3 regions of the Bacillus cereus group sp. BfR-BA-01383 genome follow, and region 2 is predicted to be linked to each of the others. Evidence: riboswitches for the same ligand, from Rfam matches in the RefSeq annotation. Region 2 holds a riboswitch; each other region holds the start of a gene.

Region 1 (10,782 bases), on a different contig from region 2:
ACGAGCTAGTAAATCAACATCACTTTCGTTGTATGGAATAAGGGGCATAGTGATACCACCTTTCTATAACTGTTATAGTAAAGAGTGTATGTTTCAAAATGAGCTAAGTGCTTTTTTACATGCAAATATCATTAAAATTTCAAGAGGAGCTTGTATGAAAAAAGCTAATTAGTAATAATAGATTAATATGAAAAGGGAGAGATATTATGTATCAAATTCATAAAAACCATATTATTTACGCAATGTCACCAGAAAATAAGCCATGTATTCTTTGTTAGTGGTTAATGATTGGGGGATTGTAATGGATATTCGGAAAATGAGATATTTCATAACGGTAGCAGAAGAATTAAACTTTAGTCGTGCAGCAGAACGTCTTATGATGGCGCAACCTCCTTTAAGCCAAGAAATTCGTAAATTAGAAGAAGAATTAGGAGTTCAACTTTTTCATCGAACAAAAAGAATGGTTGAACTTACTGATGCTGGGGAAATATTTTTAGAAGGTGCGCGGCAAACGATAATTCAAGTAGATAGAACCATTAAAGAAACACAGCTTGCGGGTGAAGGGAAGATAGGACATTTAATAATTGGGTTTGTCGATTCAACAGAAAACGTTATAGATATATTAAAAAAATTTCGAGAACGTTTCCCTAAAATACAGCTCACACTACGAGAGATGACAACAGACCAGCAAATAAAAGCACTCTATGAAAAACAAATTCATGTTGGATTTATTCGTTCCAAGCAGAATAATGAAATATTAGCTTCTGAAGTTTGTTCTGAGGAATGTTTAAAATTAGTTTTGCATGAAGATCATCCTTTAATTTCGTTACCTAACATTTCAATCAAATCATTAGTTGATGAACCATTTATTTTATTTCCACGTCATTTTGGTACAAACTTTTATGATTTAATTATTAGTTACTTTTGGGAACATGGAGTAAGTTTAAATATTGTTCAAGAAGCAATTCAAATGCAAACGATTGTAAATTTAGTTGCAACAGGAATGGGGATTTCTGTCGTTCCATCATCAGTGGAAAGTTATAAAAAATCAGGAGTCGTGTATAAAGACATTCAAGAAAATACACCGAAAATAAATTTATATGCTGGATGGAGGCAAGATGAAAAGTCTGTCGCGTTAGAGAACTTTTTAGCAGTTGTTAGAGAGGTTTATATGACTTCACAATGTGAAGTTAATGAGTGAAGCCCATCTTGATGAGATGGGCAGTGGGGAAATTTCTAATTTTATTAAAGAATTTACTGATGCTTCAACCTGTTTTGCTTGGATCGTACTCAACGAAACCTTTTAGTACATTATCAATTTGATCCATAATTTCTGGTTGTAATGTAACACGAGAAGCAATTACGTTTTCTCTTATTTGCTCCGGATTTGAAGCACCAATAATTGCAGAGGAAACAGCTGGATTTTGTAATACCCAAGCAACTGCGAGTTGAGATAGGGTAAGATTAGTTTCTTGCGCGATGGGATTAAGTTTCTGAATTGCAGTGAGTACATCATCACTCATCCAACGTTGCACGAGTTTTTGGAAAAATGGTTTACCAGCATCTGAATTAGCACGTGATTGAATAGGAAGTGCTTGACCAGGTTGATATTTTCCTGTGAGAATACCTTGTGCAAGGGGGGACCATACGATTTGACCCAGTCCCTCACGTTGACATGTTGGTATCACATCGGTTTCAATAACTCGCCACAACATTGAGTATTGAGGTTGGCTAGCGATAAGTGGAATGTTCAATTCTCGTGCAAGTGCTGCACCGCGGGTAATTTGTTCTGATGTCTATTCACTTACGCCTAAATAAAGGACTTTACCTTGTCTTACAAGATCAGCAAAAGCTAACATCGTTTCCTCAAGAGGAGTTGTTATATCAAATCTATGTGCATAATAGACATCAATGTAGTCTGTCTGTAATCGCCGTAAAGATAAATTACAATTTTCTAAAATATGTTTTCGTGATAATCCACGATCGTTTTTTCCGGGACCGGTTGGATGGCATACTTTTGTACATAGTTCTATACTTTCTCGGCGTACACCTTTCAAGGATCGGCCAAGTACTTCCTCGGCTATCGTGTCCGAATAAACATCTGCAGTATCGAACGTTGTGATTCCGACATCTAGTGCGGCTTTCACACAGTCATTTGCTGTATCTTCGTTTACTTTTCCACCATGGTTTATCCAGTTCCCATATGCAATCTTACTAACTGTTAATCCACTGTTTCCTAGTTTGCTAAATTCCATTGTAGAATCCCCCCTTAAAAATGATATCTTTATTATAAGAACGGAAATATTATATGTATAATATATGATTTATAATAAATTTATATAAAAATTATATAAGAGAGATGCTTAGAATTTCACTGCTAGGGAAATCTAAAGTGTGTAGTACAACAAATGTAGTTTGTGCTTGTTCAATATGAAGTTTAGAAATGATAAATAGCCCTAAAAGAAAGCAATCTTTTTAAAAGCACAAACAATTGCATTTACTCATAAAGTACTATTATGGTACAATATGGTTACTAATGACGGAAAGGAATGATGGGTGGACGATGATTAACTAATCTTATTTTTAAATGTTGAAATTAAATAAATTTCAATTTATAAAAAATAGGATTAGTCTGCCCCATTCCAAACAACGGTGTTGCTATTTGTTTTGCGTAATAGCTTATTTGGGTATAAATAATGTAACGACTAATCCTGCCAAAATTACTTTGGGAGGATTTTTTTGTTCTCCCTTAATGAAAGGGATCGGTAATATGAAAGAACTTTTAAAATTAAATGATGTTTATGTTGAAATAATGGAAAATACTTTATTAGAGAAAATGAATGTGACAGTAAAGCAAGGGGATGTTATCGGATTAATTGGTAAAAATGGTGCTGGTAAATCAACGTTGCTTCAATTAATAAATGGCAAGATTGCTCCCTCTAAAGGTACTGTTGAATGGCAGCAAACGAATATGACAACGGCATATGTTGAACAAGAAATAGAATCTTTTATTAGTAATGATGTGATTGCAAAAGAAGCAGAACTTCTTGCGAAATGGGGCGTGCCAACAAACGATTTTCTAACGTTAAGTGGTGGGGAAAAGCTGAAAGTTCGACTAGCAAAAGGATTTGCCGAAAATCCTAATGTTTTAATATTAGACGAACCGACAAATCATTTAGATGAGATGAGTACGGAATTTCTCATTAAACAAATAAAAGATATGAAGGGTACAGTTATCGTTGTATCGCATGATCGATATTTTTTAGATGTTGTCGCAACAAAAATATGGTCAATTGAGGATAAGAAATTAATTGAACATAGTGGTAATTATACGAGTTATATGAAAGCACGTGAGCAAAAAAGAAAGACGCAGCAGCGTGAATATGAAAAACAACAAAAAAAGATAGAACAAGTGGAAACTAATATAAAAGAATTAAGTTCATGGTCACAAAAGGCACACGCGCAGTCCACAAAACAAGAAGGAGTTAAAGAATTTTATCGTGTAAAAGCGAAGCGAATGGATGCGCAAGTTAAGTCAAAACGAAAACGTCTTGAAAAAGAGCTTGAGAAAACGAAAGTAGAGCGTGTGAAAGAAGAGTATTCAGTTGAGTTTTCTATTCAAGCGAATAAAAAAGTAGGAAAACGCTTTTTAGAAGTGAAACAATTGAGGAAAGAATTTGATGGACGGACATTATTTGAAAACGTTAATTTTACAATCCAACACGGTGAGAAAGTTGCAATTATTGGACCAAACGGTAGCGGGAAAACAACATTATTGAAGATGATTATGGAAACGGAAACTGTCCAAGGAGAAATATGGATTTCACCATCTGCAAACATCGGTTATTTAACACAAGAAGTATTTGATTTACCACTGGATCAAACACCAGAAGATTTATTTTTTAAAGAGACATTTGAAGAAAGAGGGAAAGTCCAAAATTTAATGAAACATTTAGGATTCCAAGCTTCTCAATGGAAAGAGCCGATTGAGCATATGAGCATGGGAGAACGAGTGAAGTGTAAGTTAATGACATATATTTTAGAAGAAAAAGATGTTCTAATTTTAGATGAACCGACAAATCATCTAGACCTACCTTCACGTGAACAGCTTGAAAATACATTAGCGGAGTATAATGGAACACTAGTTATAGTTTCTCATGATCGATATTTTCTGGAGAAAACAACTAATACGAAATTAGTGTTTTCAAATAACACGATACAAAAGCAGCTGGAAGAGTCTACTAAAACAAGAGATGACATTGAAGAGCTACGTTTAACGTTAGAAACAGAGCGACAAGAGGTATTAGGTAAATTAAGCTTTTTAACTTCTAAGGACAAAGGATATAAAGAACTTGACGAACGATTTATAGAACTTACGAAGCAGATAAAGGAGCTTTAATGTAATTATGGGTACCTCTAGCTAGGAGGTATCTATAATTATTTTCAATTTCAAACGTAATTAAGGGGGGGAAATGGGAGAAGAGAGTCCGACTAATTTATTTTGAATAGACTGTGGAGATATTTACTTACAAGAGTTTACCACCAAAGATGCGGAGAGTATTTATAAAATATCAAATCAACGAAAGAACAACGGGTTAATTGGGTTGCAAATTATGAAATTCCAGCAAACAAAGCATTTCTTGATGCAGTGAAAACTAAGACAAACATAGATAACATTACTTCATCTAGCAGAGTTTCACTAGCTTCTTAAATCGTATTCGAATTTTGAAGTGAACTATTTTGAACTTCCTTTTCTTTACGGACTTTTTGTAGCATTTCAAGTACGCTCTATAAAGGAACACCTTGTCTGAAATAATATTTATCAACAAAAAAACATCACCACGTATACCGAAATAGATAATGATAAAGCGCTCTCGATGGAATTCGAGGGCGCTTTATATTATATTGGAAGAGGGATTTGGTAGAAAAATATGGGGGGATATTATGAAGATTCAAGTTGTATTGTCAGGATATGGGACAGTAGGAAAAGAGTTTATTAAATTATTACATGAAAAATATTTATATATAAATGAAACATATGGAATAGATTTAGTTGTAAGTGGTGTATTAGGTAGAAATATTGCAATACATAATGAGGAAGGTTTGTCTATTCATCATTTATTGATGTATGGTGACGGTACTGCTGCGATTGAAAAATATATAGAGCATCATCCGAAAGAACGTGCAACAAATAACATAAGTGGTTCTGTATTGGTAGAATCAACTGTTACAAATCTTAAAGATGGAAATCCAGGGAAACAATATATAAAACAAGCAATTAAGAAAAATATGGATATAGTTGCAATTTCAAAAGGAGCACTCGTTACAAACTGGAGAGAAATAAAGGAAGCAGCAAAGCAGGCTAATGTACGAATTCGATATAGTGGTGCAACTGCCGCGGCACTACCGACATTAGATATTGGACAATTTAGTTTAGCTGGTTGCAATATTGAAAAAATAGAAGGAGTTTTAAACGGGACGACTAATTATATTCTTACAAAAATGTATGAAGCAGATATGACATTTGAAGAGGCTTTACAAGAAGCGCAAAATAAAGGGATTGCTGAGACGAACCCAACATTAGATATAAGTGGTTCCGATAGTGCATGTAAATTGTTACTTTTGACAAACAGTTTAATGAGAGTAGAGAATACGCTTACAGATATACATGTAAAAGGAATCGAAAACGTTACAAAACAACAAATACGAAATGCTAAGGAACAAAATAAGTTTATTAAATTAATTGCATCAGCGTATAAAGATAAGGATGGAAATGTGAACCTTAATGTTGAACCTTATGAAATAGAACAGGAACACCCACTTGCAAAAGTAAATGGGACAGAAAAGGGAATAACGTTTTTTACAGATACGATGGGGCAAGTTACTACAATTGGTGGAGCATCTAATCCACGCGGAGCTGCAGCAGCAGCTTTAAAAGATGTAATTAACTTATACCGAAAAGATTTGTAAGACCGTACCGCCCATTATAGAAAATACATATGTAGTGGACCTTTTGAGAATGAAATAAATATGCAAAAATAATTGCAGGGGGTAAGGAATTGTTTAAGGATTTTAAAGTTGTAAAAGATCGTCCCGTTTATATTCAATTAAAGGATTATTTGAAAAAGATGATTATGAAAGGGCATTTGTTAGGGAACCAAAAAATCCCATCAACAAGGGAACTGAGCGAATTATTATCAGTGAGCAGAAATACAGTACTCTCTGCTTATGCGGATTTAGAACAAGAAGGGCTCATTTATGCAGTTAAAGGAAAAGGAAATTTTGTTGCGAAGGTGGATATAAGTAACACCTCGTCTGTTGAAATAGATTGGAAAAATAGACTTAATACAGTTACCGCATTAGCGGATGAATTAGATTTAATGAAACATGGAGTTCGCTGGGAAAAAGGAATGATTGTTTTTAATAGTATAGCCCCGGACGAAAAGCTATTTGATGTTGAAAATTTCAAAAGAGCTTTTCTTACTCGTATGTCCATTGAAGGAGATATCGTATTGAATTACGGATATGCAAAAGGTTATCGACCTTTAATGAATTATCTACTTCATTACATGGAAATGAAAGGTGTAGATATTTCGAACAAAGATATTTTAATTACAAATGGATTTACAGAAGGGTTAGATATTGTACTATCTTCTTTATCGAAGAAATCAGGGCGTGTTATTTGTGAGAATCCAACTCACCATGCTGCACTGAAGCTTTTTCGCTTGCATGGACTTGAAGTTCATGGGATTAATATGAATGAGGATGGTATTGATACGAATGAAGTAGAAAAAAGTTTACGTGAAAAGGATTTTGATTTTGCTTATTTAATTCCTTCTTATCATAATCCAACCGGTATAGTTACGAGTTCGGAGAAAAGAACGGAACTGATGAGATTATTTTCAAAATATAAGATTCCGATTATTGAAGATGGGTTTAATGAAGAATTACGTTATTCAGGCTCACATTTAGCACCATTATTAACTTTTGCTGGGGCTGGTAATAATGTAATTTATATTAGTAGCTTTTCAAAGGTACTTTTCCCTGGTTTACGAGTAGGTTGGATCATTTCAGATAAAGAACTGATACATTATTTAGAAAGTGTAAAAAGAGCAAGAACGATTCATACTTCTACGTTAGATCAAGCTGTTCTGTATCAATATTTACATGAAGGGTATTTTGAAAAATATTTAAAAAAAGCAAGATCTGTTTATAAGAAAAAATATGAGTTAGCTGTTGAGGCATGTAATCAGTACATTCCGTTTAAAAGAATGACTGGAGATGGTGGACTTCATTTATTTATAGAGTTAGAAGAAATAATTAATGCCCGCACACTTTTACAAAAGTGTTATGAGAAAGGCGTAACGTTTTCTCCTGGAGATGTTTTTTATTCTGATGGTGGGGGAGCGAATACCTTCCGATTAGGCTTTTCACGTTTGAAAGAAAAGGAAATAGTTAGCGGGATTCAAATAATTGGTGATACACTAAAAAATGAAATTTGGAGTTGAGAAAATGAGAATTGGCGTTATTATGGGAGGAGTATCCTCTGAAAAACAAGTTTCAATTATGACTGGGAATGAAATGATTGCACATTTAGATAAAAGTAAGTATGAAATAGTTCCAATTACGTTAAATGAAAAAATGGATTTAATTGAAAAAGCGAAAGACATTGATTTTGCGCTACTCGCATTACATGGAAAATACGGAGAAGATGGTACAGTTCAAGGAACGCTTGAGAGTTTAGGTATTCCTTATAGCGGTAGCAATATGTTATCTAGCGGTATATGTATGGATAAAAATCTTTCAAAAAAGATTTTGCGCTATGAAGGAGTAGAAACACCCGATTGGATTGAACTTACAAAAATGGAGGATCTAAATCTTGAAGAGTTAGAGAAGTTAGGATTTCCGTTAGTGGTAAAACCTAACTCTGGCGGCTCGAGTGTTGGAGTAAAGATCGTCAAGGATAAAAATGAATTAATTACAATGCTGGAAACTGTATTTGAATGGGATTCAGAAGTAGTAATTGAGAAGTATATAAAAGGCGAAGAGATTACATGTTCCATTTTTGATGGGCAACAGTTACCGATTATTTCAATTCGACATGCAGCCGAGTTTTTTGACTACAATGCAAAATATGATGATGTTAGTACAATTGAAGAAGTTATAGAACTTCCAGCTGAAATACAGGAACGTGTAAATAAAGCGTCACTGGCTTGTTATAAAGCATTAAAATGTAGTGTTTATGCAAGGGTTGATATGATGGTGAAGGACGGAATTCCATATGTAATGGAGATTAATACATTACCAGGGATGACGAAATCAAGTTTATTACCAAAAAGTGCAGAGGCTGCGGGGATTAATTATAGTAAACTATTAGATATGATAATTGAAACTTCATTAAAAGTAAGGAAAGAAGAAGGTTTTTAAAATAATTGTGCAATTAAAACTTTTGATAGTTCCGCGAAGTATGCTATGATAATTACAATACGACAACTAAATATTTATCCACTAGGGGGGCCTTTTATAGGCTGAGATCAAATGTATTTTTGAGACTCTTAGTACCTGATCTGGTTAATGCCAGCGTAGGGAAGTGGGAAAGACTGATAATATGTAATCAAGATATTTATAATGTCTATTTCACTTTCTTTACGCCTGTAAAGAAAGTTTTTTTATTTTACAGCTTTAATAAATGGGATAAATATTTATGTTTTATAAATTATTGGAGGGATTTAAATGACTTTTTCACAATCATTACGCAAAGAAGTAGATTCAATTTGGGAAGCTAGTTTTAATCACCCTTTTGTAAAAAAACTTGGCGAAGGAACGTTAGATTTAGCTAGTTTTCGCTATTATGTGCTTCAAGATTCATATTATTTGAGTCATTTTGCTAGAGTACAAACTTTAGGAGCTGCAAAAGCTCTTGAATTAGAAACGACTGCCCGTATGGCGCACCATGCTCAAAATACGTATGAGGCGGAATTATCATTACATGAGAATTTTGCCAAAAAGCTAGGGATTACAAAAGAAGAAAAAGATCATTTTATCCCTGCGCCAACTGCATATGCGTATACTTCACATATGTACCGTGCTGCGTATGAAGGGCATTTAGGGGATATTATTGCAGCTATTTTACCTTGCTACTGGTTATATTATGAAATTGGTGAACGTTTAAAAGTGTGTCAACCTGAAGAGCCAATTTATCAAGAATGGATTTCTGCTTATGGATCTGATTGGTTCCGCACGTTAGTTGAGGAACAGATCGCTCGGTTAGATGCTATAGCTGAGACAGTAACAGAGGCAGATCGTAATCGTATGAAACAGCATTTTATTATTAGTAGTCAATATGAATATTCATTTTGGGATATGGCTTATACATTAGAAAAGTGGCCAGTGAATACTGATGTAAAAGATGTAATTGGATAAAGAGTAGAGGTATTGCTATACATAGGTATAGACAATACCTTTTTTTATAGTTTTTTGATGATCAAGACAAATGAAGAAAGGAAGTAAGAATTATATGGAAAAATTAAGGTTATTAACATTGTTGTATTCATTTGCAAAATCAAATGATTCGATTTCAAAGGTAACAATTACGTCGGTAAGGATAGGTATAACTTGATCAATATCGTTTTTTATAGCTTGAAATGGCCTGGCCCAGTCGATCCCGTGATTCCGGTAGGCGCCCAGTATCGCCAGTAGGTCCTGTAATACCCGTCGGTCCAGTGTTACCAGTTGAACCAGTTGAACCAGTAGTACCTGTTGGGACCTGTTGGAAATTGAAAAGGTTGCATAGGTGGGAGTGTAGGTCCGATTGAACCTGGATTTAATGCAGCGGAGGATAAAAACTTGTCCAATATAATTCACCTCTGAAAAATTCGTGTTACTAATAGTAAATGCAATGATAGAGCAAAGCGAAATGGACAAGCGATTGTATATGTGGAATTTAATAAAATAGTGATTTTAAAAAGACTACTACCTTAGTTTCTTATGTGAGTAGTAAAGTGACTTCCATTATTCGTGGTTTAAATGAAGTGGTATTGGTTTTAACTCGACTTCAAATAATTCACTTTCAAGTTCATTAAGTGCATACATTGATATAGGGTATGGAGATGTATTAGACAAAACTTGTGATGAAATAGGTTCTCCTGATGATGAGAAAAATGTAACAAACACTTTTGAAAGTGGAGGGACCATAATAATTACATGGTCAGTTTTTTGTAACGTATTAACCAACTCCAAAATTATATAGTTTTATAAGAATTTAAAACTATATTCGATAAATATACAGATATTCTTATTAATGCTTTTCCATTAGTGAATTGAGAAAATTAATATTCATTGTAAACAATCTAAGAGCACACATGTATGCGTGCTCTTAGATTAGAAAGATAGTTTTCTATGAGTGGGGGCCTCATAAAATAGCATATGCTTGTCCGATTTAAATGTGTGTCAAATCTATAAAAATATATTTTGGCATGTATAAGAAAAATTAAATGTTAATTGGCTAGCATTGTTTTTTTATTAATGAATTTGTGCAACCGTTAAAGCTGCAGAACGAATGTCTACTGTACCAATTACTTCAACAAGTACAATTTGAATTAAATCACCAGGGTTTAAGTTAATTAGAATGAGGGTAAGTATTAGTAAAAAACTTATTTTAGCATTTGGTACTTTAATTTAGTTGGAGTATGATGAGGTTGTTCTACTTTACATATTTTATTATTACATGTATATATTCAGCCGCGATGCGTGAGTGTCGTGGCTTTTGTGTTCCTTATTGAG
Region 2 (10,782 bases):
TTTTGTAATAAGTTTTGCTGCTTCAGCAATGTTTTGCGGAACGCCGAGTGTGCGAGAGAAGTCGTTGCAAGTTCCACCTGGAATGATTGCAAGTGTAGGTCTAGTTTCAAGAGGGGCTAAGCCGTTTGTGCATTCAAATACAGTTCCATCACCACCGAAGACGATGATTAAATCTACTTCACTAGCAAACTCTTGGCAATATTTTGTTGCATCACCGTGTTTTTTCGTATGAAGGATATGTAGGTCAGGAAAAGCTGCGGCAAGAGGTGGTACGATTTTCGTTAAGTTTGCACGTAAATCGCCTTGTCCTGCTTTTGGATTTACGATGAGGAGTACTTTTTCAAATTTTGTCTTTGTCATTTTTATTCTCTCCCTTTGTCTTTTACGAATCGTGATAGAAAATAAACTTCCATCAATAATTGATGGAAGTTTATTATATTATTCCGTTACAACTGAAGCGATAAATGGTAAGTTACGATATTTTTCTGCGCAGTCGATACCGTATCCAACGATAAATTCGTCTGGAATTTGGAAGCCAACATATTCAGCTTTTAAGTCCACTTTACGGCGCTCGGGTTTATCAAGTAACGTACAGAATTTCAATGCTTTCGGTTTATGCATGAAGAAGTGATCTTTTAAGAAATGAAGTGTTAAACCAGAATCGATAATGTCTTCTACGACAATTACGTTTTTTCCAGTAATGTTTACATCGATATCTTTTAGTAGTTTCACTTTTCCTGTTGTTTCGGTTTGATTTCCGTAGCTAGATGCAGAGATGAAATCAATTGTTACATCGTTTTTAATGTGACGAATTAAATCAGCAGCAAATACGAATGAACCTTTTAATACTGCGATGACTATGATTTCTTCTCCTTCAAAGTCACGTTCGATTTGAAGTGCTAGTTCTTTTACTTTTGCTTGTAATTGTTCTTCAGAAATTAAAGTGTCTTTTATTTCAATATTCATTGGGATCCTCCTACAGTGTGTAAAACTTGTGAACATTTCGACTGTAAAGGATAGAATAGAAAAAGTCAAAGAGGATAGTATTTTTCTACAAAAACAACGACAAAATCATCTGATGATATACTAATCACATTAAGAAAACGCTTCCGTAAAAGGGTGATTATGATGAAAAAGAAACAGTACACAAGTGTAACATTTATAAAAGCATTACTTTTAACAATTGTTCTTGGCCTGTTGGCTTACATAATTGATGTACCTGCAATTCGCATTTCACTAATTGGAATGACTTTAGTATTAGGCGCAATTTCCCATGGTATGATGTCGCAGCTACAAGAAGCTGGACTTGATAATATGAATGATCATATAGATAAAAAGTGAGAAACCTTCATGTATATACAATGAAGGTTTTTTCTTTTCTTACAAAAATGTAAGGTAGTTGTAAGACAAATCGATAGTTGCATAGTAGTGTTTTGGATAAACTATAAGTGTAAGGTAAAAGGCAAGCATATTTTAGGTAAATTAAGTTTTAGGCACTCTATATGTGAAGAAGGAGTAGGAGGGCATGGAGAAACGTTGGACAACCTTTTCTTTTTTAGCGACTAGTAACACCGTAATGCTAGCTGGAGAAATGGATTTTTTGCACTTGTTTGATCGAGAAGACGATCATTCTTCTTCAAAATTTACAATGAAATGGTGTAAATGGAGCGAAAGTTGTAGATTGGAAGAAGAGACCCCTAACGAAGAGCAAAAAATTATTTTAACAAATCCTATTAAAGCGTGGGTTGCTCAACGTAGTAAGTGTAACGTCAAAAATCACTTCAAGAAAACTGAGCCGAGACAATTAGTTATCGCTCCGGCCAATTCTACTTCTAAATCACGCGAAAGTAACATGTAAATATTGAGACACACACCCGAAAAAACATCGTATAGATTGCGATGTTTTTTTCTTTTTCTACAATGAAATCTTTAAATGAAATATATTTCATCTGCATCTTATATTTACATCTGTTGTTTATTCTAGTGATACATCCGATGCGACGTGATGTAAAACGTATAAGAGGAGAGAAATAAAATGAAAAAGAAACTATTACCAATTTGTGCAATGGCACTTTTAACAGTAGGTTATTCTTCAGTAGCGAGTGCTTCTACTGGAACACTAACAAAGGAAGAAGCAGCGCAAGTGCAGTCAGATGTAGCTAAAAAGGAAGAAGCAATTAAGGCACAGCAAAAAAATGATGCAGAGAAAAAGCAAGCGGCGCAAGTACAAGAAAAAAGTGATATGGCTAAAAAAGAAGCAGCGATAAAAGAGCAACAAAAGAATGAAGTAGCGAAAAAAGAAGCAGCACAAGTGCAACAAAAAAATGATGCAGTCAAAAAAGAAGTAGCGAAGCCAGTTGTACAAGGTGAAAAATTACCAAACACAGCATCAAATAATGTAGCAATGATGGGACTAAGTGCCTGTCTTGTAGCAATAGGTACATTATTTGGTTTGAATCGTCGCAATAAAGTTAATGCGGGATAAAATATTGTCCTATAAAGAATGGGATAATTTCATATATTAAAAATGGTAGGTTATTCCTACCATTTTTTGCATGGAGGGATGAAACATGAAGTTACGCAATTATATCGGTATCATATTGATGGCTATAGGGCTATTCATGGGATCCTATTACGCTGTGGAATGGTATAAAGGAAAAAGCTCTGCTCAAGAATTAACGAAAGAAGAAATAAAGAGCCTTAAAAACATACAACATAATCAACTTTCTCATGAAAAACCTGTAACTTCCCAAGTACCTTCTTCTCAAACACAACATAAAGAAGGAGAAAAGGTAGCGATGTTAAATATACCGAAAATAAAGAAGAAGTTTTCTATATATTGGGGAGCGAATGACGCCACTTTGAAAAAAGGAGTGGGTATGTTCGTTAGTGATGTAACGACAACGCCATCTGGCGGGGGACATACTGTACTGAGTGGGCATCGAGATACTGTATTTACAGATTTAGGAGAGTTAAAAGAAAAGGATACCCTTATTTTAGAGTATGATAATAAAACTTACACATATGAAATTCAAAAAATATGGATTACCTATGCGGATGATCGTACTGTTATTATAAAAAAAGAAGAACCAATATTAACACTGACGACTTGCTATCCATTTGATTATATAGGGGATGCACCAGATAGATATATTATCGAGGCGAAATTAACTGCTAGTCATTCAAAATAAAATTATAGTTCCTGAAAGCGGGAGGGGATACATAAATTATGTCAAAAAACATTTTAATTGTTGAAGATGAAGATATTTTGCGTGAAATATTAAAAGATTATTTTTTGAATGAACAATATGTAGTGTTTGAAGCAAGAGATGGGAAAGAAGCTTTAGTTTTATTTGAAGAAGAAGAGGTTGATTTAGTTATTCTAGATATTATGTTACCGGAACTCGATGGATGGTCTGTTTGCCGAAGAATTCGTAAGACGTCCGGGGTTCCGATTATTATGCTGACGGCACGTGTTGATGAGGATGATACGCTCCTTGGTTTTGAACTTGGAGCAGATGATTATGTAACGAAGCCGTATAGTCCGCCAATTTTATTAGCAAGAGCGAAACGATTGTTAGAAAGTAGAAAAGTAACAAAGCAACTTTTAGAGAATGAAGATGATACGCTATCAATTCACGGTATTCACGTCCATTTTCCGTCACGCACCGTTACAGTAGATAAGGCAGACATTAATTTAACACATACAGAATTTGAAATATTAGCGTATTTCATGAAAAATCAAGGGATTGTTTTAACACGGGAGCAACTCATTTCAAGAATTTGGGGATATGAATTTGTTGGTGATGATCGAACGGTTAATAGCCATATTCGTAATTTACGAAATAAATTAGGAGAGAAAGCAAAGTACATTACAACTGTAGTACGGACAGGTTATAAATTTGAGGGGAATGTATGAGGAAAGGAATTGTACTCAAATTATTTACTCTTACAACAGCATTATGCATGCTCATTTTAGCGACGATATTTATTGGACAAACGATATTTTTCAAGCAATATTATGCGAATCGAAAAGTAGAAGATATTAAAGTGAATTTAAATGCCTTTGAGAAGAATTATTTAAATTATACAGGAAATGCAGAAGAAATTCAGAACTTGGAGCAAGATTTTTTAAGGGAAAATAATACGTGGATTACGACATTAGATCAGAATGGGAATTTAAAATATGCAGAGGATTTTTATTTTGAGATAACGATAGACCGTAGGCAACAGAAGAGCTTTGGACAACAAATATTCAAGATGCCCTTATACAACCTCATCAATATAGAGGAGATTGATAATAAAGCAGTAGATCAGTTTTTAGGACAAGAAATTTATTTTTCTGGAGTGAAAAAAGAAGATAGTTTTATTCCATTCTCTTTCTCGTTAGTTAAGCAGAATTTAAGCGGATCTAATAAACCGTTAGAAAAAGCATTTAATGAGAAAATGAGTAAATTAAATGAGGAGAAAAAGAAAGCAGCTGAGGAGCAAGTTACTAAGGAAAAGAAGCCGGTCGTTCAGGAACAAGCTGCCCAAGAATCAGGTATTTATATAGGAGGGCGTGTTACGAAAGTACAGTTTCCTGATGTAAAAGGCCTCGTAAATCCAATTTATAAAAACACTTTATTTTTGGATAGTATAAAGGAATTTCAAACGGATTTATTACTAAAAGAGAGTAATAAAATACAATATTCAACACAAACAATGGATTATGAAAAAAATGATATAAAATATAAATTATTAATGAAACCGATAAAAGAAAAAGACGGATCAGTGACATATATATGCAATGGCATCTTTGCAACCAGTCGATGAAGCTGTACAAATGGTGCAAGATTATTACATCTACATCATTGCATTTGTAGTCATTCTCATTTTCCTAGCTTCGTTCTATTACTCAAAACAAATTGCCAAACCGTTATTAAAAATAAATGATACAACGAAAAAAATAGCTCATCTAGATTTCACAGAAAAAATACCGATTACTTCAAAAGATGAAATTGGGGATTTATCGAAAAATATTAATGTGCTATCGAATAAACTCCATTCGCATATTGGACAGCTGGAACAAGATATTGAAAAGGAAAGAAAGCTAGAAAAGACGCGGAAAGAATTTATTTCTGGTGTTTCACATGAATTAAAAACACCGCTAAGTATTATGAAAAGCTGTATTTCTATTTTAAAAGATGGGGTAGCTGAACATAAAAAAGAGTACTATTTTCAAGCGATGGAACGAGAAGTAGACAAAATGGATATGTTAATTTTGGATATGCTTGAGTTAGCTAAATTTGAGTCAGGTACATATAAAATGAAAAAGGATTCATTTTATATTGATACAGTAATTGAAGATATATGTGAACATCTTTCTGTGGAAATAGAGAAAAAAGAACTGCGTGTTCATAAAAATATACGTTCATTTGAAGTGATTGCAAATCAAAATCGGATTGAACAAGTCATCGTGAACTTTATTACGAATGCAATACGATATACACCAAATAAAGAGGACATTATTATTTCTACAATAGAGCAAGAGGATCGTATAAAAGTGTGTATTGAAAATAAAGGTACTCACATCGAAGAAGAGCAATTAGATAAGATTTGGAATCGTTTTTACCGTGTGGATGCAGCTCGTCAGCGTTCGCAAGGTGGAACGGGGCTTGGGCTTGCAATTTCAAAGAATATTTTAGAATTGCACGATGCTGAATATGGGGTAAAGAATACAGAAGATGGTGTATTATTTTATTTTTATTTACCGAAAAAAGCGTAGACAATATATGTTACGCTTTTTTAATTTAATTTCATATTATCTTTACCTAATCTTTATTTTTAAACAGTATACTTTGAATAGAAAATGAGGTTATGTAAGGAGTAGATTAGCCGTGAATAGCAATTTACTAGGTGTGATCGTATTTATTTTCTTTTGTGCATTTATTGTATTTTTAATTGATATTACGATATGAAAAAAGAGCGCTAATTAAGCGCTCTTTTTGTTTGAATTTAGTTGATAAGCACCGATGCTTTTGAATAAGCGTGGTGAAGTTGTAAATAAAAGAATTAGTAATACAGTACATAGTATGAAAGAACCGATCATAGTACTGCCGTTTACAATTAATGAATATAGCACAGCTGATTGACCTTTCGGTGCATATTGCCCCCAGAAAATAATACCGGCGATAAAGTGACAGAAGTAGCGAGCTAGACTACCGATAAATGTAGCAAGGATAATATAGGAAATTGTTTTCTTTCTTTCACCGTTAATTAAGCTCTGCTGAATTTGCTTATAAAAGAGTCCAGCAAATCCGATAAAGGCAAAGGCAATGAAGTACTCAATGAATGCTTGAATAGGTGTTAAAATGTAAGCATCACCTACAACAATTTGTAATAGTCCCCAAATTAAGCCTCCTAAGAAAGCCATTTTGAAGCCCCAGCGGTATGCGATAATAAAAATAGGAATCATTGCAAATGAAATGGAACCACCTGTTGGAAGTTTAAGTGATAATGGTAAAATGTCGATAATCATGGCGAAGGCTGCAAGAATAGCAGATTCGATCATCGCTTGTAAATTGGTGTTACGCATGTTGTCTCCCCCTAAATCCAAGTTGCACAAAAAAGAACATTATCATAGGAGGATACGAAATACGTAAATAAAAAAGAGGTATGTATTTCGGACGTTTGCACAATCCCTGCGTTAGCATTAACTAACAGGTTCAAAGGGTCGGAACGAAAATGTTCCCTCTCAGCGGTAAGGCTCCCCCTGTGATAACGAGATTCTTTATTTGCTATTGTTTATTGTAAGCGAAATGGATGAGAATGGCAAATGAAGCTTGTATGACAATAAGTGAAATATAATTGTATTGAAATGTTAATAAATATGAAGCAAAAAGATATAGTCCAAGTGAAATAGAGTATGATATAATTGTTTGAAAATAATTATCATTCTCTTCTGAGGGGGAAGGTTATGAGCTTAGTAGATATTAAAATTGGTGAGAAAGTGTTAGTAAAAAGTATTCAGTCGTTAGATCATTTATTAAAGAGAAGACTAGCTGCTTTCGGCCTTGCGGAAGGAAGCGAGCTTCGCATAAAACAGAAAGCGATGTTTAAAGGTCCTTGTACATTGGAGTGTCGCGGACAGTTAATTAGTATTCGTCATTGTGACGCGAAAATGATAAAGGTGGAATTAGCGTGAATAAGGTTGCTTTGCTAGGAAATCCGAATACAGGGAAAACATCATTATTTAATGCACTTACTGGTTCTTATGAGTATGTAGGAAACTGGAGCGGTGTAACAGTAGAAAAAAAGGTTGGTAAATTAAAAGATAAGCAAGGAACATTAATTGATTTACCAGGCGTTTATGATTTAAATCCAGTTTCACGTGATGAAGGTGTCGTTACAAACTTTCTACTAACAGACGAATTTCATCATATGTTAAATATAGTGGATTCTTCGCAATTTGAGCGAAATATGCATTTAACGTTGCAATTACTTGAATTTGGTAAGCCAGTTTCAATTGGTTTAAATATGGTTGATGTGGCAAAGCAAAGAGGAATTGTTATTGATGTAAAACGATTATCAGAAATATTAGGTGTAACAGTCGTCCCTGTCATCGCAAGAACCGGAAAAGGCTGTGAAGAATTACTTACTACTCTTCATGAAGAGAAACAAAAAGAGAAAAAGCCATTCATTATTTCATATGGTGTACAAATGGATGAGGGGATCGGCGAGGTAATTTCTCTTTTAGAGACAGCAAATTATGAGCATCCAAGATGGTTAGCCCTTCAATTTCTAAGCAATAACGAAGTAGTAGAAAAAGAAATGAAAGCACTGCCAATTTATAAGGAACTTGTAGCCGTTCGATCTCGCTTAGAAGGAAAACTTGATTGTACGTTGGAGGAGCATATTTACAAGACTCGTGAAGCGTATATTGAAAAGTTAAAAACAAATGTTATGAAGCATGAGAAAGAAGGGAAAATTCCTTTTTCGGAAAAAATTGATAGGTTAATTACACATAAAATTTTAGGACTTCCAATCTTTTTAGCAGTTATGTTTTTTATTTTTCAGGTTACGTTTACGTGGATTGGGACACCGTTATCTGATATGTTAGATGGTTTTTTTGGTGGGCAGCTTACAGATTGGGTAACAGCTGGACTCACAACTGTTGGAGCTTCTGATTTTATTCAAGCGCTCGTTACAGAAGGTATTATTGCCGGTGTTGGTGCAGTATTAGTATTCGTGCCACAAATCTTTGCACTATTCTTTTTCATTTCATTATTAGAAGACTCAGGATATATGGCGCGCATTGCAGTTGTTATGGACCGTATTATGGAGTACTTTGGCTTGAACGGGAAAGCATTCATTCCAATGATTATTGGTTTTGGATGTAATGTGCCAGGTATTATGGCAGCGAGAACGATTGAACAGGAAAAAGAGCGTTTACTTACAATCCTTGTAACACCGTTTATGTCTTGTTCAGCACGTTTACCTGTATATGCATTATTTGCGGGAGTGTTCTTCCCTCATAGTCAGGCGACTGTTGTGTTTTCTTTATATGTTGCAGGTATTGTTCTTGCATTACTCGTTACAAAAATTATGTCTCTTACTATTTTAAAAGCGGAAAAATCTATTTTCGTAATTGAATTACCTCCTTACCGTGTGCCGCAAGCGAAAACGTTATGGCTGAGCACGTGGGAGAAAGGTAAAGGATTTGTTCGTAAAGCAGGTACATTCATCTTCGGTGGTTCTGTTGTCATTTGGTTATTAAACTATGCAGGTCCATCAGGATTTGGTGTTGATATGGGAGACAGTTTCTTAGCGATGATTGGTGGTTTTATCGCGCCACTATTCGCACCGCTCGGCTTTGGAACGTGGCAAGCTGGGGCATCCCTTTTAACAGGATTTTTGGCAAAAGAAGTTGTCGTTTCAACGATGGCGATTATTTATGCGGTTAAAGAAGATGTGCTAGGAAATGTAATGGGGGCACATTATACTGCTTTATCAGCGTACGCATTTATGTTCTTTGTTTTATTATATGTTCCGTGCTTAGCGACAGTAGCTGTTATTAGACGCGAAACAGGATCGGTGAAATGGACAATTTTCTCTGTCGTTTATCCATTAGTTGTTGCTTATGTATTAACGTTTATTATATACCAAGTTGGGTCCTTACTCGGATTCTAGAAGGAGATGTATTAAGGTGATGGTCAATATTATAATTGGAGCTATCATTTTTGGTTATGCAACATATACGCTAGTGAATTTTGTAAAGAGAAGTAAAAAAGGAAAATGCGCAGCATGTTCTTTAAATAAATCATGTCAGTCACAAACTTGTAGTCCGGATATGGAGCAAATTGCTCATAAATAAAAAAAAGCTTTGCGAATTTCGCAAAGCTTTTTTGTTTTACTTTTTAATTTTTACAAGTTGAGAAGCTTGTTTGTTGCTTCTGGAATTAGTGTATAAGAAATACGGAAACGTAACTATCGAGTTAGCTTTCACTAAAGTAAGTTAATTTCACAGAGAAATAATGAGGATATATTAGGAATACAATATTGTATCTAGAATGTCATATTATATTGGAGGTATTTTGGAAATAACATGTAAGGACATCTTAGTTTTGTTATAATGAACACATAGGTTATAAAAATGAATATTCTTACTGTAAAGGGAGAATTTTGATTTTTCCCAGTAGTGAATTTGAAATATGAGGTATATCATAGGAGGAATTTGGATGTCTGTATTTAAGCGATTAAGAGATTTAACAATGTCGAATGTGTATTCATTAATTGAAAAAGCTGAGGATCCAGTTAAGATGACGGATCAATATTTACGAGATATGCAAGCGGATGTACAAGAAGCTGAGAAAAGTGTAGCAGCTCAAATCGCACTTGAGAAAAAATTCAAATTATTATTCGAAGAGCAAGAAGCACTTGTGAAAAAACGTGAAGAGCAAGCTCATATGGCTGTTCAAGCAAGCAATCTTGATCTTGCGCGCCGTGCACTAGAAGAAAAACAAAATGCAGAGCAAAAGATGAATGAGTATAAAGCAAGCTATGAGCAAAACAAAGCTGCTGCTGATAATCTTCGTGCGAAGCTAGAGGAAATGCGCAAGCAATTAACAGAGCTGAAAAATAAACGTGAAACACTTGTAGCACGTGTAAATGCAGCGAAAGCTCAAAAGAATATTAATCAGGCGATGTCTGGATTTGATTCAAATTCAGCAAAAGCTGGTTTAAGCCGTATGGAAGAGAAAGCTCTTCAATTAGAGGCTGAAGCAGAAGCAAGCGGTGAAGTTTATAAGAAAGAAAAATCATTAGATGATGAATTCGCAAGCTTAAACAAAAATTCTGCTGTTGACGATGAATTAGCTCGTATTATGAAGCAGTACGAGAAATAATATAGAATAGACAAAGAAACCGACATGTCTGAAGAGAATTCATGTCGGTTTTCTATTACTTTTTTAGAGGAGGTTTTGTAATGACGTGGATGAATGTAGTAGCCATGCTTGTATGGACTGGAGCGAGTGCAGCACTTTTATTTGCAATTATGTGGGTTGATTCGATTTTTACAAAATACAATGATTTAAAAGAAATAAAAAATGGGAATACCGCTGTAGCTACTCGTTTCGTGATGAAATTATTCGCGCAAGGGTACATTTTATCTCAATCGATAACGAAGGCAAATGACTTATGGCAAGCACTTCTTGCTTCAGCAGTTTCTTTCGTTATTTTATTAGTTGTGGAAATGTTTATCGAATTCGTATTAAAGAAAATGTCTGGTCTTGATTTAGAAGA
Region 3 (10,782 bases), on a different contig from region 2:
CGATTAAAAGAAGGAATGATTCCTAAGCTTGAAGAGAAAAAAGAATTTGTGGGTGTAAAAGGCGCTAAATTATCAGTTATCCTTTTCCTAGTAGGAACTTTCCTTGTCGTACTTCTTGGTTCATTTGAAGCACTTCGTCCGGGATGGATGGTTGACGGGAAGTTAGTTCGTCTTTCCATGCCAAACACAATTGAAATGGTTATGTTAACTATCGCAGCTCTTATTATTATTTTCTGTAAACCAAATGTAGAAAGTATTGTGTCTGGTAACGTCTTTAAAGCAGGAGCAACTGCTGTCGTCGCAATCTTTGGTATCGCCTGGATGGGAGATACTTTCTTTAACGGAAACTTAAATATGATTCAAGGATCAATTCAGCACTTAGTAACAAGTGCCCCATGGCTATTTGCCATCGCATTATTCATTCTATCTATTTTACTTTACAGCCAAGCAGCAACCGTTCGTGCTTTAATGCCTCTTGGACTATCTCTTGGTATTCCACCAGCATTACTAATTGCAATGTTCCCTGCAGTAAATGGATACTTCTTCATTCCAAACTATGGAACAATTGTTGCTGCCATTAACTTTGATCGCACTGGTACAACAGGCATCGGTAAATATGTTCTAAATCATAGCTTTATGATTCCAGGCCTGATCGCAACCTTTACTTCTATCGGAATTGGAATGCTCTTAATTTCAATTATGTTTTAAATAAAAGCACAAACCTATATTTTAAAAAGGTTTGTGCTTTCTTAATCAAACGTTTGTTTAAATACTTTTGGCAGTCCATTCTTTCATGCAGCATTTGAAATACTACATGGCCCTTTTCTACAAACTTTTATTTACTTCTCCAGCTAATTTCCTTGTACTTTCAAACGCAGATTCCGCTAAACTAATTGCCGAAATAACTGAAACACCATCCGCACCTGCTTCTATAACGGAAGCAGTATTTTCAACCGTAATCCCACCAATACCAACAATCGGCACTGTAATTCCTTGTTCTCTAAAATGAGCTAATCCTTTTGTCCCTTGCACAGTTTTCGTATCTTTTTTTGTACTCGTTGGGAAAATAGGGCCAACTCCTAAATAATCAGCTCCGTTTTCAATTGCCCAGCGTGCTTCTTCAATTGTATGTGTAGATACACCGATAATTTTATCACCCATTTTTTCGCGAACAGAAGTAATCCCCTCATCATCTTGTCCAACATGTACACCATCTGCATCTAATTCGATGGCTAGTTCAACATCATCATTTACAATAAACGGTACACCATACTCCTTACAAAGTGCTTGCACCCCTTTTGCAAACTGTAGACGTTTCTCTCCCGTTAAAGCTCCTTCTCCCTTTTCACGAAATTGAAAAAGTGTTACTCCGCCGTCTAACGCTTCTTTCAATACGGCTAAAGGATCCTTCATGCAGTTATTACTTCCCATAATAAAATACACTTGCAATAGCTTTGACATTTTATCTATTTCAATGCGTGCCATTTCATTCACTCCCTCTTACTCTAACTCCTCAATCTTTCCATACTTCTCAATATCATCTGAAGTTGTATTCGCTAATTGATTTAAAAATTCAATTTGGAAACTACCAGGTCCTTTTTCTACTGTTTTAGCCGCTGCTAGTTCCGCTGCTACTCCATAAAATGTTAATGCTGCTACGGCTGCCTTTACATAATCTTTTTCTACCGCTGTAAAAGCTCCTATTACAGAAGTTAGTAAACAACCTGTTCCAGTAACTTTCGTTAAAATAGGATGGCCGTTTCGAATAAGAACAGTTTTCTCTCCATCTGTAACAACATCTTCTTTTCCAGTAATCACCGCAACTGTATTCAATTCGTCTGCTGCCTGTTTTGCAATACTTACAACATTGCCATTTCCAGTACCAGCATCTACGCCTTTAATTTCCCATCTCTCATTAATCACGTTAGCTATTTCAGCTGCATTTCCGCGAATAATAGCTAAATCTATTTCAGCTGGAATATGTCTTGCAACTTCTGTTCGATAAGAGGTCGCTCCTGCGCCAACTGGATCAAATAGTACCGGTACATCATTCGTATTAGCCGACTTACCAGCAAGTAACATCGCCTCTACCTCTTCAGGACGAAGCGTTCCCATATTTAAAACAAGAGCTCCAGCAATGCTAGCCATTTCTGCTACTTCTTCTTTTGCATACGCCATTACAGGTGATGCTCCTAATGCTAACAGACCATTCGCTGTAAAATTTGTGACAACAACATTTGTAATATTATGAACGAGCGGATTAGATTCTCTCACCAAATCCACTACTTTACTAATTTCTTTCATATTCATCCTTTTCATCTCCTAACTATACTGATGGGAGATACACAAAAAGGCACTTTGCGTACGCAAAGTGCCTGAACATGTGCTGTTACACTCTCCCTACGCTGGCATTATCCAACAGGTTCAAATGGTCAATGACGGGTTAGCCATACTCTCAGTTTGCATCCACAAACTCCCATGTGTTTATTATTCATCTACTTCAGAGTCTACTCTTATTCTAATAAAATAACAAGTTCTTTCCTTTTCCATATAAAAAGAGTGATAAGAAATTCATCCTATCACTCTTTTACATTATTATTTTAAACCTTGTGATACTTCTTTAACCATTTCTGATACAGACTCAAGTCCGCCACCAGATAGGTACCAGTAGTTTGCATCAAGATAAATGACATTACCATTTTTCGCCTTTATATACCGAAAATGAATTTCATTATGAACGTGTCCATCTCAAAATATGACATGTATATCAATCTTTTATTTGTATTTGTAAATCCCACTACTTCATTTCATCAAAAATCATTCAAACTTTGAGCGCGACTGAATCTCAAGAAGATGTGTGCTATATTTAACGTATGGAATTTTGAAAGGATGTTTTTAATATGGTAAAAAGCGTTGTAATCGCTGAAAAACCTTCCGTTGCACGAGATATTGCTCGCGTACTGAAGTGTGATAAAAAAGGAAATGGCTATCTTGAAGGTAGTAAATACATTGTAACTTGGGCTTTAGGTCATCTCGTTACATTAGCAGACCCAGAAAGCTATGATGTGAAATATAAAAAGTGGAATTTAGAAGATTTACCAATGCTACCTGAATGTTTGAAACTAACAGTTATTAAACAAACTGGTAAACAGTTTAATGCTGTGAAAAGTCAGCTACTTAGAAAAGATGTCAATGAAATTATTGTGGCGACAGATGCTGGGCGTGAAGGAGAATTGGTCGCTCGTTGGATTATTGATAAAGTTCGAACTAATAAACCGATCAAACGTCTATGGATTTCATCTGTTACTGATAAAGCAATTAAAGATGGTTTTGCAAATTTAAAACCAGGTAAAGCATATGACAATTTATATGCTTCGGCAGTTGCGCGTTCAGAAGCTGACTGGTATATCGGTCTTAATGCGACTCGAGCTTTAACAACTCGCTTTAACGCCCAATTAAATTGTGGTCGTGTACAAATGTATCCCGTCAATAGTTAGGGCGAAATTAATATTTCTAGTATTTATATGACTTGTATGATTTCCTCCCAAATTTACATGGTTATAATGATAATTTTAAGTAGTAAAAACCTCGATTTGATTGTAAAACACCTTCCCCTTTTTTATTAACAGAGCATTCCCACCACTTTGAAATTGATTTAAAGAAGTTTGTAATTAAGTGTATAGATATTACTTTGTCTTATTTCCCAGATATTAGTTTGGAATAAAGTTTAATCAGAAATGTTTTACAAACCCTTATTTGATAAGAAATAAAAGGAATCCATTTTGAAAAAAGATTGATCAAAACGGAATCCCACTTTATGAAGCATTATACAATTTTTATAAAAAAGTTTGATCGAAATTTTAAGAAATAAATTCCGAATTATTATTAATCCGATCGATAATACCAATAATCCCCTTAGCATCCCCCATATTGTGTTTGAACAAAGAAGTGATACTTCCTAGTGCTCTAAATGGATCTTGCTGTAACACTTGTTTATCTAAAGTTCCATTTTTCGCAACATAATCCACAATTAATTCAACGAATTTTGCTTGTTGAATATTCAGGCGTTCTTCAGATAGAAACTCCGAGAATTCTTTCAATGCAACACTTCGATCTACCCCAACAATATTACGAACAAGTCTTGTAATTGGCGTATCACCAAAATCCTTTTCATATTGTTCTTTTGAACCTAACTCATGCCATAGAATTGCTTCTAATGTTTCTACATCTTGTTTTGTTAACTCTTTATTATGGCGCAATTTATAAATAGCGGTTTGATCCTGATGCTCTTTTAGATAATGCTCTACTTTCTGCCGATAACTTTGTAAATCGTTCACATCTAATATGGATCCATTTTCAGTCTGTTCAATTATTTCATCTTTGAAATCCGTATAATAAATTTTTTGTTTCTCACGCTCAATGAATTTGATCAAATCACGTAATGCTTCACGTACACTTTCCAAATCTTGTAAAGAGGCTTCTTGCCAAAACGTTTCATCTTTCACTTTTTGTATAACAGCTTTTTTCTCTACTACTTGTGGAATGGAGCCTAACTTCGATAAAGCTTCTGCTGTATGCATAACTCTGGTAATTGGTTTTGTCGCATTATTCGAACTCAGTTTTGCCAGTTCAATTGTGTACATCAATAAGTCAAATCGTTTAGCCAACTCATCATCATCGTAAGGAATAACTAGAGGAGACACATGTTCTTTAATTTCATTTGTTTGAATGACTGATAAAGAATTCCAATTTTCTTTTTCTCTATATTTATGAACATATTGAATATGTTGACGCACTCGGAAATTTTCATCACTTAATGTATTCACATCTATTACCAGTTTATTAATAGTATCTCGACGAAATTCAGTGTATGGTGTCACTTGATACTCGATATCTTGTAGCTCTCGCACCATATCTACTTTAGAATTAAATAACTTCTCTGTAAGTGTTTTTGTTAATTTAGTTTCTGTCCCATGTTGATTCGCACGGAAATACTCAAAATTCCCACACCAATCAAATATTAAAAAATCTTCTTTATCTTGCCCCAAGCCAAATAAATCTGGGCAAAGTCTTGTTCCTCGACCAATCATTTGCCAGAATTTTGTTTTAGAACGCACTTTTTTAAAGAATACTAAATTCACTACCTCTGGCACATCAATTCCTGTATCTAACATATCTACAGAAATTGCAATCTGTGGCATTTTTGAAGTTGTTGAAAAATCATCAATTAACGACTGATAGTAATTCACACTATAATCAATGACCTCTGCAAAGTTGCCACCACATTCAGGAAACTTCAAATCAAATCTTTCTTTAATTGCTAACGCATGACGGTGGTTTTTTGCAAAGATAATTGTCTTTCCAATTTTATCGCCACCTTCGATATGGATCCCATTTGTCATTAAACTTTCTAATACCATATCGATTGTGTCCACATTGAATAGCCAATTGTTTAAAGCTCCGCTGTCGATATCTCGTACATAGAGCTCGTCTTCAAAAACATCTTCAAATTCAGATTTTTCTTCTTCTGATAGGTCATCATAAATGATGCCATCTTCTAAGAACTTCGTTTTAGTTTCCAGTGTCTTATAATCTACAAGATACTTATCTTCAACCGCTTGTGATAATTCATAAGCATAAGTAGGAATACCATTTTCCAAATCAAAAATTGAATATGTATTTTTATCAACTTCATCTTTTGGTGTTGCTGTTAGGCCAACTAGCATGCTATCAAAATAATCAAAAATACTACGATATTTTTGATAAATACTACGGTGTGATTCGTCAATAATAATTAAATCAAAATGACCTACTGTAAATAAACGATTACCATCCTTTGTTTTTGTTTCATCAATCGCATTCATCATAGTAGCGTATGTTGAAAAAGTCATTCGACTTTCTTCAGGATTCGCTTTATTTTCAAGTAAGTTACATAATGATAGGTTAGGCATCAAGGCATTAAAGTTTCGCATCGCTTGTTTAATTAAGGATGTACGATCTGATAAAAATAAAATATTTTTCACCCAATTATGCTTCGTTAAAATGTCCACTAGCGAAATCGCCGTACGTGTTTTCCCACTTCCTGTTGCCATTACAAGAAGTGCTTTTCTTTGATTACGTTCAAAGGCATCACAAATTGAAAGAATTGCTTCTTTTTGATAATAACGATTTGTAATATTATCATCGATTTTCACATCTTTTAGCGGCTTACGAAGGGTACGCCGATCGATGATTAGCTGTATTTCCTCCTTGTTGTAAAAGCCAGATGTTCTACGTGCTTTATAGTTATCATGCCAAATATATGTTTCATATCCATTTGTATAGAATATAACCGGTCTTAATCTCTGCTCTCTTTCAATGCAGTCTGCATAAAGCTTCGCTTGATGACGACCGTCTTTTGGATCTTTCGAAGTTCGCTTCGCCTCTACAAGCGCAATGATTTTACCGTTTTCACCACGTAATACATAATCAACAAAACCTTCACCTGTATTATTCGGCATTCCCTTCACTGAGTATTCTTCTTCGATATCTTGATTAAACTGCCAACCTGCTAACTTCAAATCTAAATCAATATACATTTTACGTGTATCAAACTCACTGATTTCATCTACAACAAAATCAACTTTTTTCGTATGCGTAATACGTTTAGCCGTGAACTGACTACGTAAAGTTTCGTTCTCCTTACGCAATTCTTCTAAACTTTTATCTTTTGCACTTAAACGCGCATATAAATTCTGTAATTCACCTGGGCGCTCACGTTTTTCATCATTCGCATGCAAAATCACTTCATTGAAAGTCGGTGCTGTATATTTATCGGCATAGCAATAATCAATCCATGATACGAATTGATGAAGGTGATGAAGGGACAATACGGCTTCATCACGTTTGATGTTGACATTCGTATGAACTGCTGTATTGCCTAACTTCACCACGTATTTCATCATCGGTAATAACTCTTCATCAATGATACCTAAGAAGTTACGGTCATGAATTAAACTCGATAAATTATCACGGTATGGTACCGTAACATCATTATCAACTTGATACACCCATTTCACGGCAAGTTCAAGAGCACGACGTGTCAAAATGGCACACGTCGAAGGGCTTACAATCATTGCGTTCTCAGCTTCTGTACAAGCTGTCGCAAAACTCTTAAACTGATCTTTTTCTTTTAAAAATCCAAAATTCGTCATCAACCTAACCACCTTCGCGACTTAGTTATTATGCTTTATTTTGAAAAAGCTCGCCTTTGAGAGCTTTTTGTAATAAGGATTTTTTCAAATTTTCATTTTCACTTAAACCTTGCAATAATCTACTTTTCTGAAGTTCTATCTTTCTTAAAGATTCTAGAAACTCAACTTGTTTTTCTAATGGAGGAACTGGAAATTCAATACTATTTAATACTGATGTATTCATATGGGTGAAAGCCCCGTCATTTCCAGTTTTCATACGACATACTCTATCTCCAAATATTTTTATTAACCATACTAAATACTCAGGAACTAACTCATCATTAAGACGTAACCGAATTAAGTTAGTACTAATTAAGGATTCTTCATTTACTGAATGGACAACAGCCATTTTCCCAACAGTTCCTGCTCTCGATATAATAATATCTCCATTCTCCACCTTATAATTTTTTAATTGATTAGCTTTTTCTCTATCTACAAATAAGTGAGGTTCATCAATAAATTCGTTTTGTTTCGTAATATTATCCATGTTCCATACAGGAATACCTGAAGAAGTATATTCTTCTTTTTTTAACGCACTCCCAAAAGGCCCACATTTCACAGACTCTTTTTCTGAAATATAAAAATCCATCAATGACCGAATGACATAGTTGTCTTTATTTACTGTCGGATCACCAAACATCTCTAAAAACACACTTTGCTTTAATTCATCTAATGCTGCGAGTTGAGATTGACGTTGATTTATTAACTCTAGAGAATTATAAATTACTTTCACGATTTTTTTCTGGATTTCTATATCTATTACAGGTAAAAGAATATCTTCTAAAGCCTTTCTAGAAATATGAGGAATCGTTGCACCTGTGGCTGTTTGCTGAAAGTAATCAAACTTCGATTGCAAAAGTATCGCAACAAATTCAGCTAATAACTTATCTGTATTTAGTGATAACTTAGCGAGTGTACTGCCTAATGCACCAACTAATCCTATCCCAACCGTCCCAGCATTAGCTCCATCCCAAGCGATTAGGACATCTTCTTTTCCTACCATCACATGTTTCTCATTTGGTAAACAATATTTCAACGTATCATCATTTCTTAAATCTCCTATTTGAATACAACGAATACTGTTTTCTTGATATTCAGCAATTACTTCTACTTTTTTTCCTTTTTTTATCGTAAAAGCATCTTTCAATTTGATGTATTCCATCTTAATACTCCTTTTTTAAAATTTTTTTTAACTCTTCTAGTTCAATTAAAATTTTGGATTCCAGCTGCTCAATCTCGTCAATAATTTCTATAGGTGCTCTATACTCAACTTCCTCATAGTCAATCTTTTTATACTTGTTAATAGAAAGATCCCATTTATTCCCTTTAATTTCTTCAAACGGTACAAAAAATGATTGTTCCGTACGTTTACGTTCATTTTCTCCTTTTAAATCATTGTAGCGTGCAATAATATCTGGAATATCATTTGCTTCTATTTCATTTCGTTTATCGTCTAATGAGAAGCCATCAGCTTTCATATCGTAGAACCATACGTTATCTGTACCACCTGCATTCGTTTTTGTGAAAATCATAATCGCTGTTGATACTCCTGCATATGGTTTAAACACACCACTCGGCATAGAAATAATCGCTTCTAGTTTATTATTTTCAATGATTTCTTGTCGAATCGCTCTATGCGCTTTTGAAGAGCCGAATAACACACCATCTGGTACAATTACCGCTGCACGACCACCTGGTTTCAAAATACGTAAGAATAATGTTAAAAACAGCAACTCAGTTTTCTTCGTTTTCGCTACGGCTAGTAAGTCATTCGAAACAGCTTCATAATCTAACGAACCTTTAAACGGAGGATTCGCTAATACTAATGTATATTTATCTTTTTCCTTATTGTCTTCTGAAAGTGAATCACGATATGAGATATTCGGTGCATCTACACCATGTAACATCATATTCATTGCACCGATACGCAACATCGTTGTATCCATATCATTTCCATGGAACATATTGTGATGGAAGTGCTCTTTTAAGCCTTGTACAAGGAATAAATCACTGTGATTTCTACGTACATGTTCACTTGATGATACTAAGAAACCAGCCGAACCCATCGCCGGGTCAGTAATGATGTCTTCTGGTGTTGGCTTCATTAAATCCACCATCATATTGATGATATGGCGAGGTGTACGGAATTGCCCGTTTGTACCCGATGTTGCCAACTTTGATAATAGATACTCATATACATCACCTTGTGTATCTCGATCTTCCATTTGGATACCATCAATCGCTGAGATAACACGTTGCAACGTAGATGGCTTATTAATTTGGAATATAGCATCTTTCATGTAGGTAGAAAACGCAGATTCTTCTTTTCCACCAAGTCCTTTTATAAATGGGAAGATTTCTTGTACCATTTTGTTGTACATATCCTCTGCATCGCCTAAGTTTTTAAACACATTCCAACGAAGGTACGGCTTATCTTTCGGAAAAATCCCTTCATGTTCCAACCCTAAAAGTTCAGCATCTTGCTCTTTTGCTAATTCTGTCTCATCTAAGCCTTTCATAAATAGTAAGTATGTTAATTGCTCAATATTTGTTAATGGATTGGTGCTCCCCTCAGTCCAGAGAGTTGTCCAAATTCCATCAATTTTATTTTTCAATTCACCTGTAATCATGTATAATTACCACCTTTTATTATTTATTAATATATTGATTAAAAACTACATGCTTAAAATATCTAAACACACTATAATTTTATTGGATTTTAAATGTGTCTTTTAATCCCATTTTTTCAAATGCTTCTATTTTTAATTGTTTTTGGCGTAAATGTAACTCTTCAAGTTGTTTAATAATATCTAATGCCTCCACTTTATAAGTTGCAACAATTGCTAGTTGCTTTTCAATAGGCATAACAGGTACTGGTAATTCTTTTATCTCCTTTATCGGCAAATTGGGAATAGTTGAGCCTGCCATGTGTTTTGTAAAATAAAATTCAACAATTGGTGATTCCAAATATAGTTGTAAAAACTCTGCATCTAATTTTTCACCACACCGTACCCCTACAAAATTTTGAGATATTAAAACATCCTGTGCATCTGATTTAAAGATTGCTGTCTTACGTTTTGCACCTCGAATTGAAAGTAAAAGATCATTTTTTTGAATACGATTATTATCAATCTTCGCATTATTTTTTATTGTATATTTGGTAAGTTCCTCATATTCAATTTCGCCATCTACAACATCCGAAATCTTCAGAACTGCATAATCACCATTAGGATCTTCATCCTTAGTTGAGGCATTATAACCTCTATACAAAGTCACTAAATCTTTTAAAGCTACTGTTTCCCTTTGTTCTAAGGCCGATGGATTAAGTATAATTTTACCATATTCTTCTACATCAATTTCCGCTTTGTATACGTACGTTTCAGGTGAAAGCTGTCCAGATTGAATTTTTTCATTTGAAACAAATTTACTAATAGCCTCTTCTTCTAAACCATGTGATAAAATCATACTAATTTGTTCAATTTCTTCATCTGCTAAATATGTTTCTCTTCTAGCATCTGTTCCTAATTCACTCGCATTTACCATTAAAATT

The links. Region 2 has a riboswitch for thiamine pyrophosphate ahead of thiT (energy-coupled thiamine transporter ThiT). Riboswitches for the same ligand answer to the same signal wherever they lie in the genome.
Region 1: another riboswitch for thiamine pyrophosphate. It lies ahead of tenA (thiaminase II); the one in region 2 lies ahead of thiT (energy-coupled thiamine transporter ThiT).
Region 3: another riboswitch for thiamine pyrophosphate. It lies ahead of thiM (hydroxyethylthiazole kinase); the one in region 2 lies ahead of thiT (energy-coupled thiamine transporter ThiT).

Annotation. Positions count from the first base shown of each region.
Region 1 covers NZ_JAKUFP010000022.1:58,191-68,972, forward strand. Annotated here, with positions in the region: gene MR065_RS18795 (cell wall hydrolase) at 1-48, opposite strand, end outside; gene MR065_RS18800 (LysR substrate-binding domain-containing protein) at 302-1,201, shown strand; partial or broken gene MR065_RS18805 (aldo/keto reductase family protein) at 1,266-2,255, opposite strand; gene abc-f (ribosomal protection-like ABC-F family protein) at 2,771-4,399, shown strand; partial or broken gene MR065_RS18815 (GNAT family N-acetyltransferase) at 4,506-4,675, shown strand; partial or broken gene MR065_RS18820 (DUF3914 domain-containing protein) at 4,708-4,785, opposite strand; gene MR065_RS18825 (homoserine dehydrogenase) at 4,945-5,970, shown strand; gene pdxR (MocR-like pyridoxine biosynthesis transcription factor PdxR) at 6,060-7,508, shown strand; gene MR065_RS18835 (D-alanine--D-alanine ligase) at 7,513-8,427, shown strand; TPP riboswitch at 8,501-8,606, shown strand; gene tenA (thiaminase II) at 8,734-9,423, shown strand; partial or broken gene MR065_RS27480 (exosporium leader peptide-containing protein) at 9,651-9,854, opposite strand.
Region 2 covers NZ_JAKUFP010000002.1:47,930-58,711, forward strand. Annotated here, with positions in the region: gene MR065_RS02425 (diacylglycerol/lipid kinase family protein) at 1-360, opposite strand, end outside; gene hpt (hypoxanthine phosphoribosyltransferase) at 439-966, opposite strand; gene MR065_RS02435 (hypothetical protein) at 1,126-1,341, shown strand; gene MR065_RS02440 (hypothetical protein) at 1,526-1,858, shown strand; gene MR065_RS02445 (LPXTG cell wall anchor domain-containing protein) at 2,036-2,485, shown strand; gene MR065_RS02450 (class D sortase) at 2,571-3,191, shown strand; gene MR065_RS02455 (response regulator transcription factor) at 3,230-3,919, shown strand; partial or broken gene MR065_RS02460 (sensor histidine kinase) at 3,916-5,767, shown strand; gene thiT (energy-coupled thiamine transporter ThiT) at 5,975-6,598, opposite strand; TPP riboswitch at 6,663-6,765, opposite strand; gene MR065_RS02470 (FeoA family protein) at 6,959-7,186, shown strand; gene feoB (ferrous iron transport protein B) at 7,183-9,171, shown strand; gene MR065_RS02480 (FeoB-associated Cys-rich membrane protein) at 9,188-9,355, shown strand; gene MR065_RS02485 (PspA/IM30 family protein) at 9,720-10,385, shown strand; gene MR065_RS02490 (DUF350 domain-containing protein) at 10,466-10,782, shown strand, end outside.
Region 3 covers NZ_JAKUFP010000017.1:15,770-26,551, forward strand. Annotated here, with positions in the region: gene MR065_RS16360 (anaerobic C4-dicarboxylate transporter family protein) at 1-708, shown strand, start outside; gene thiE (thiamine phosphate synthase) at 826-1,485, opposite strand; gene thiM (hydroxyethylthiazole kinase) at 1,501-2,310, opposite strand; TPP riboswitch at 2,381-2,490, opposite strand; partial or broken gene MR065_RS16375 (ABC transporter) at 2,596-2,706, opposite strand; partial or broken gene topB (DNA topoisomerase III) at 2,901-3,476, shown strand; gene MR065_RS16385 (DEAD/DEAH box helicase family protein) at 3,861-7,193, opposite strand; gene MR065_RS16390 (restriction endonuclease subunit S) at 7,222-8,394, opposite strand; gene MR065_RS16395 (type I restriction-modification system subunit M) at 8,396-9,862, opposite strand; gene MR065_RS16400 (N-6 DNA methylase) at 9,942-10,782, opposite strand, start outside.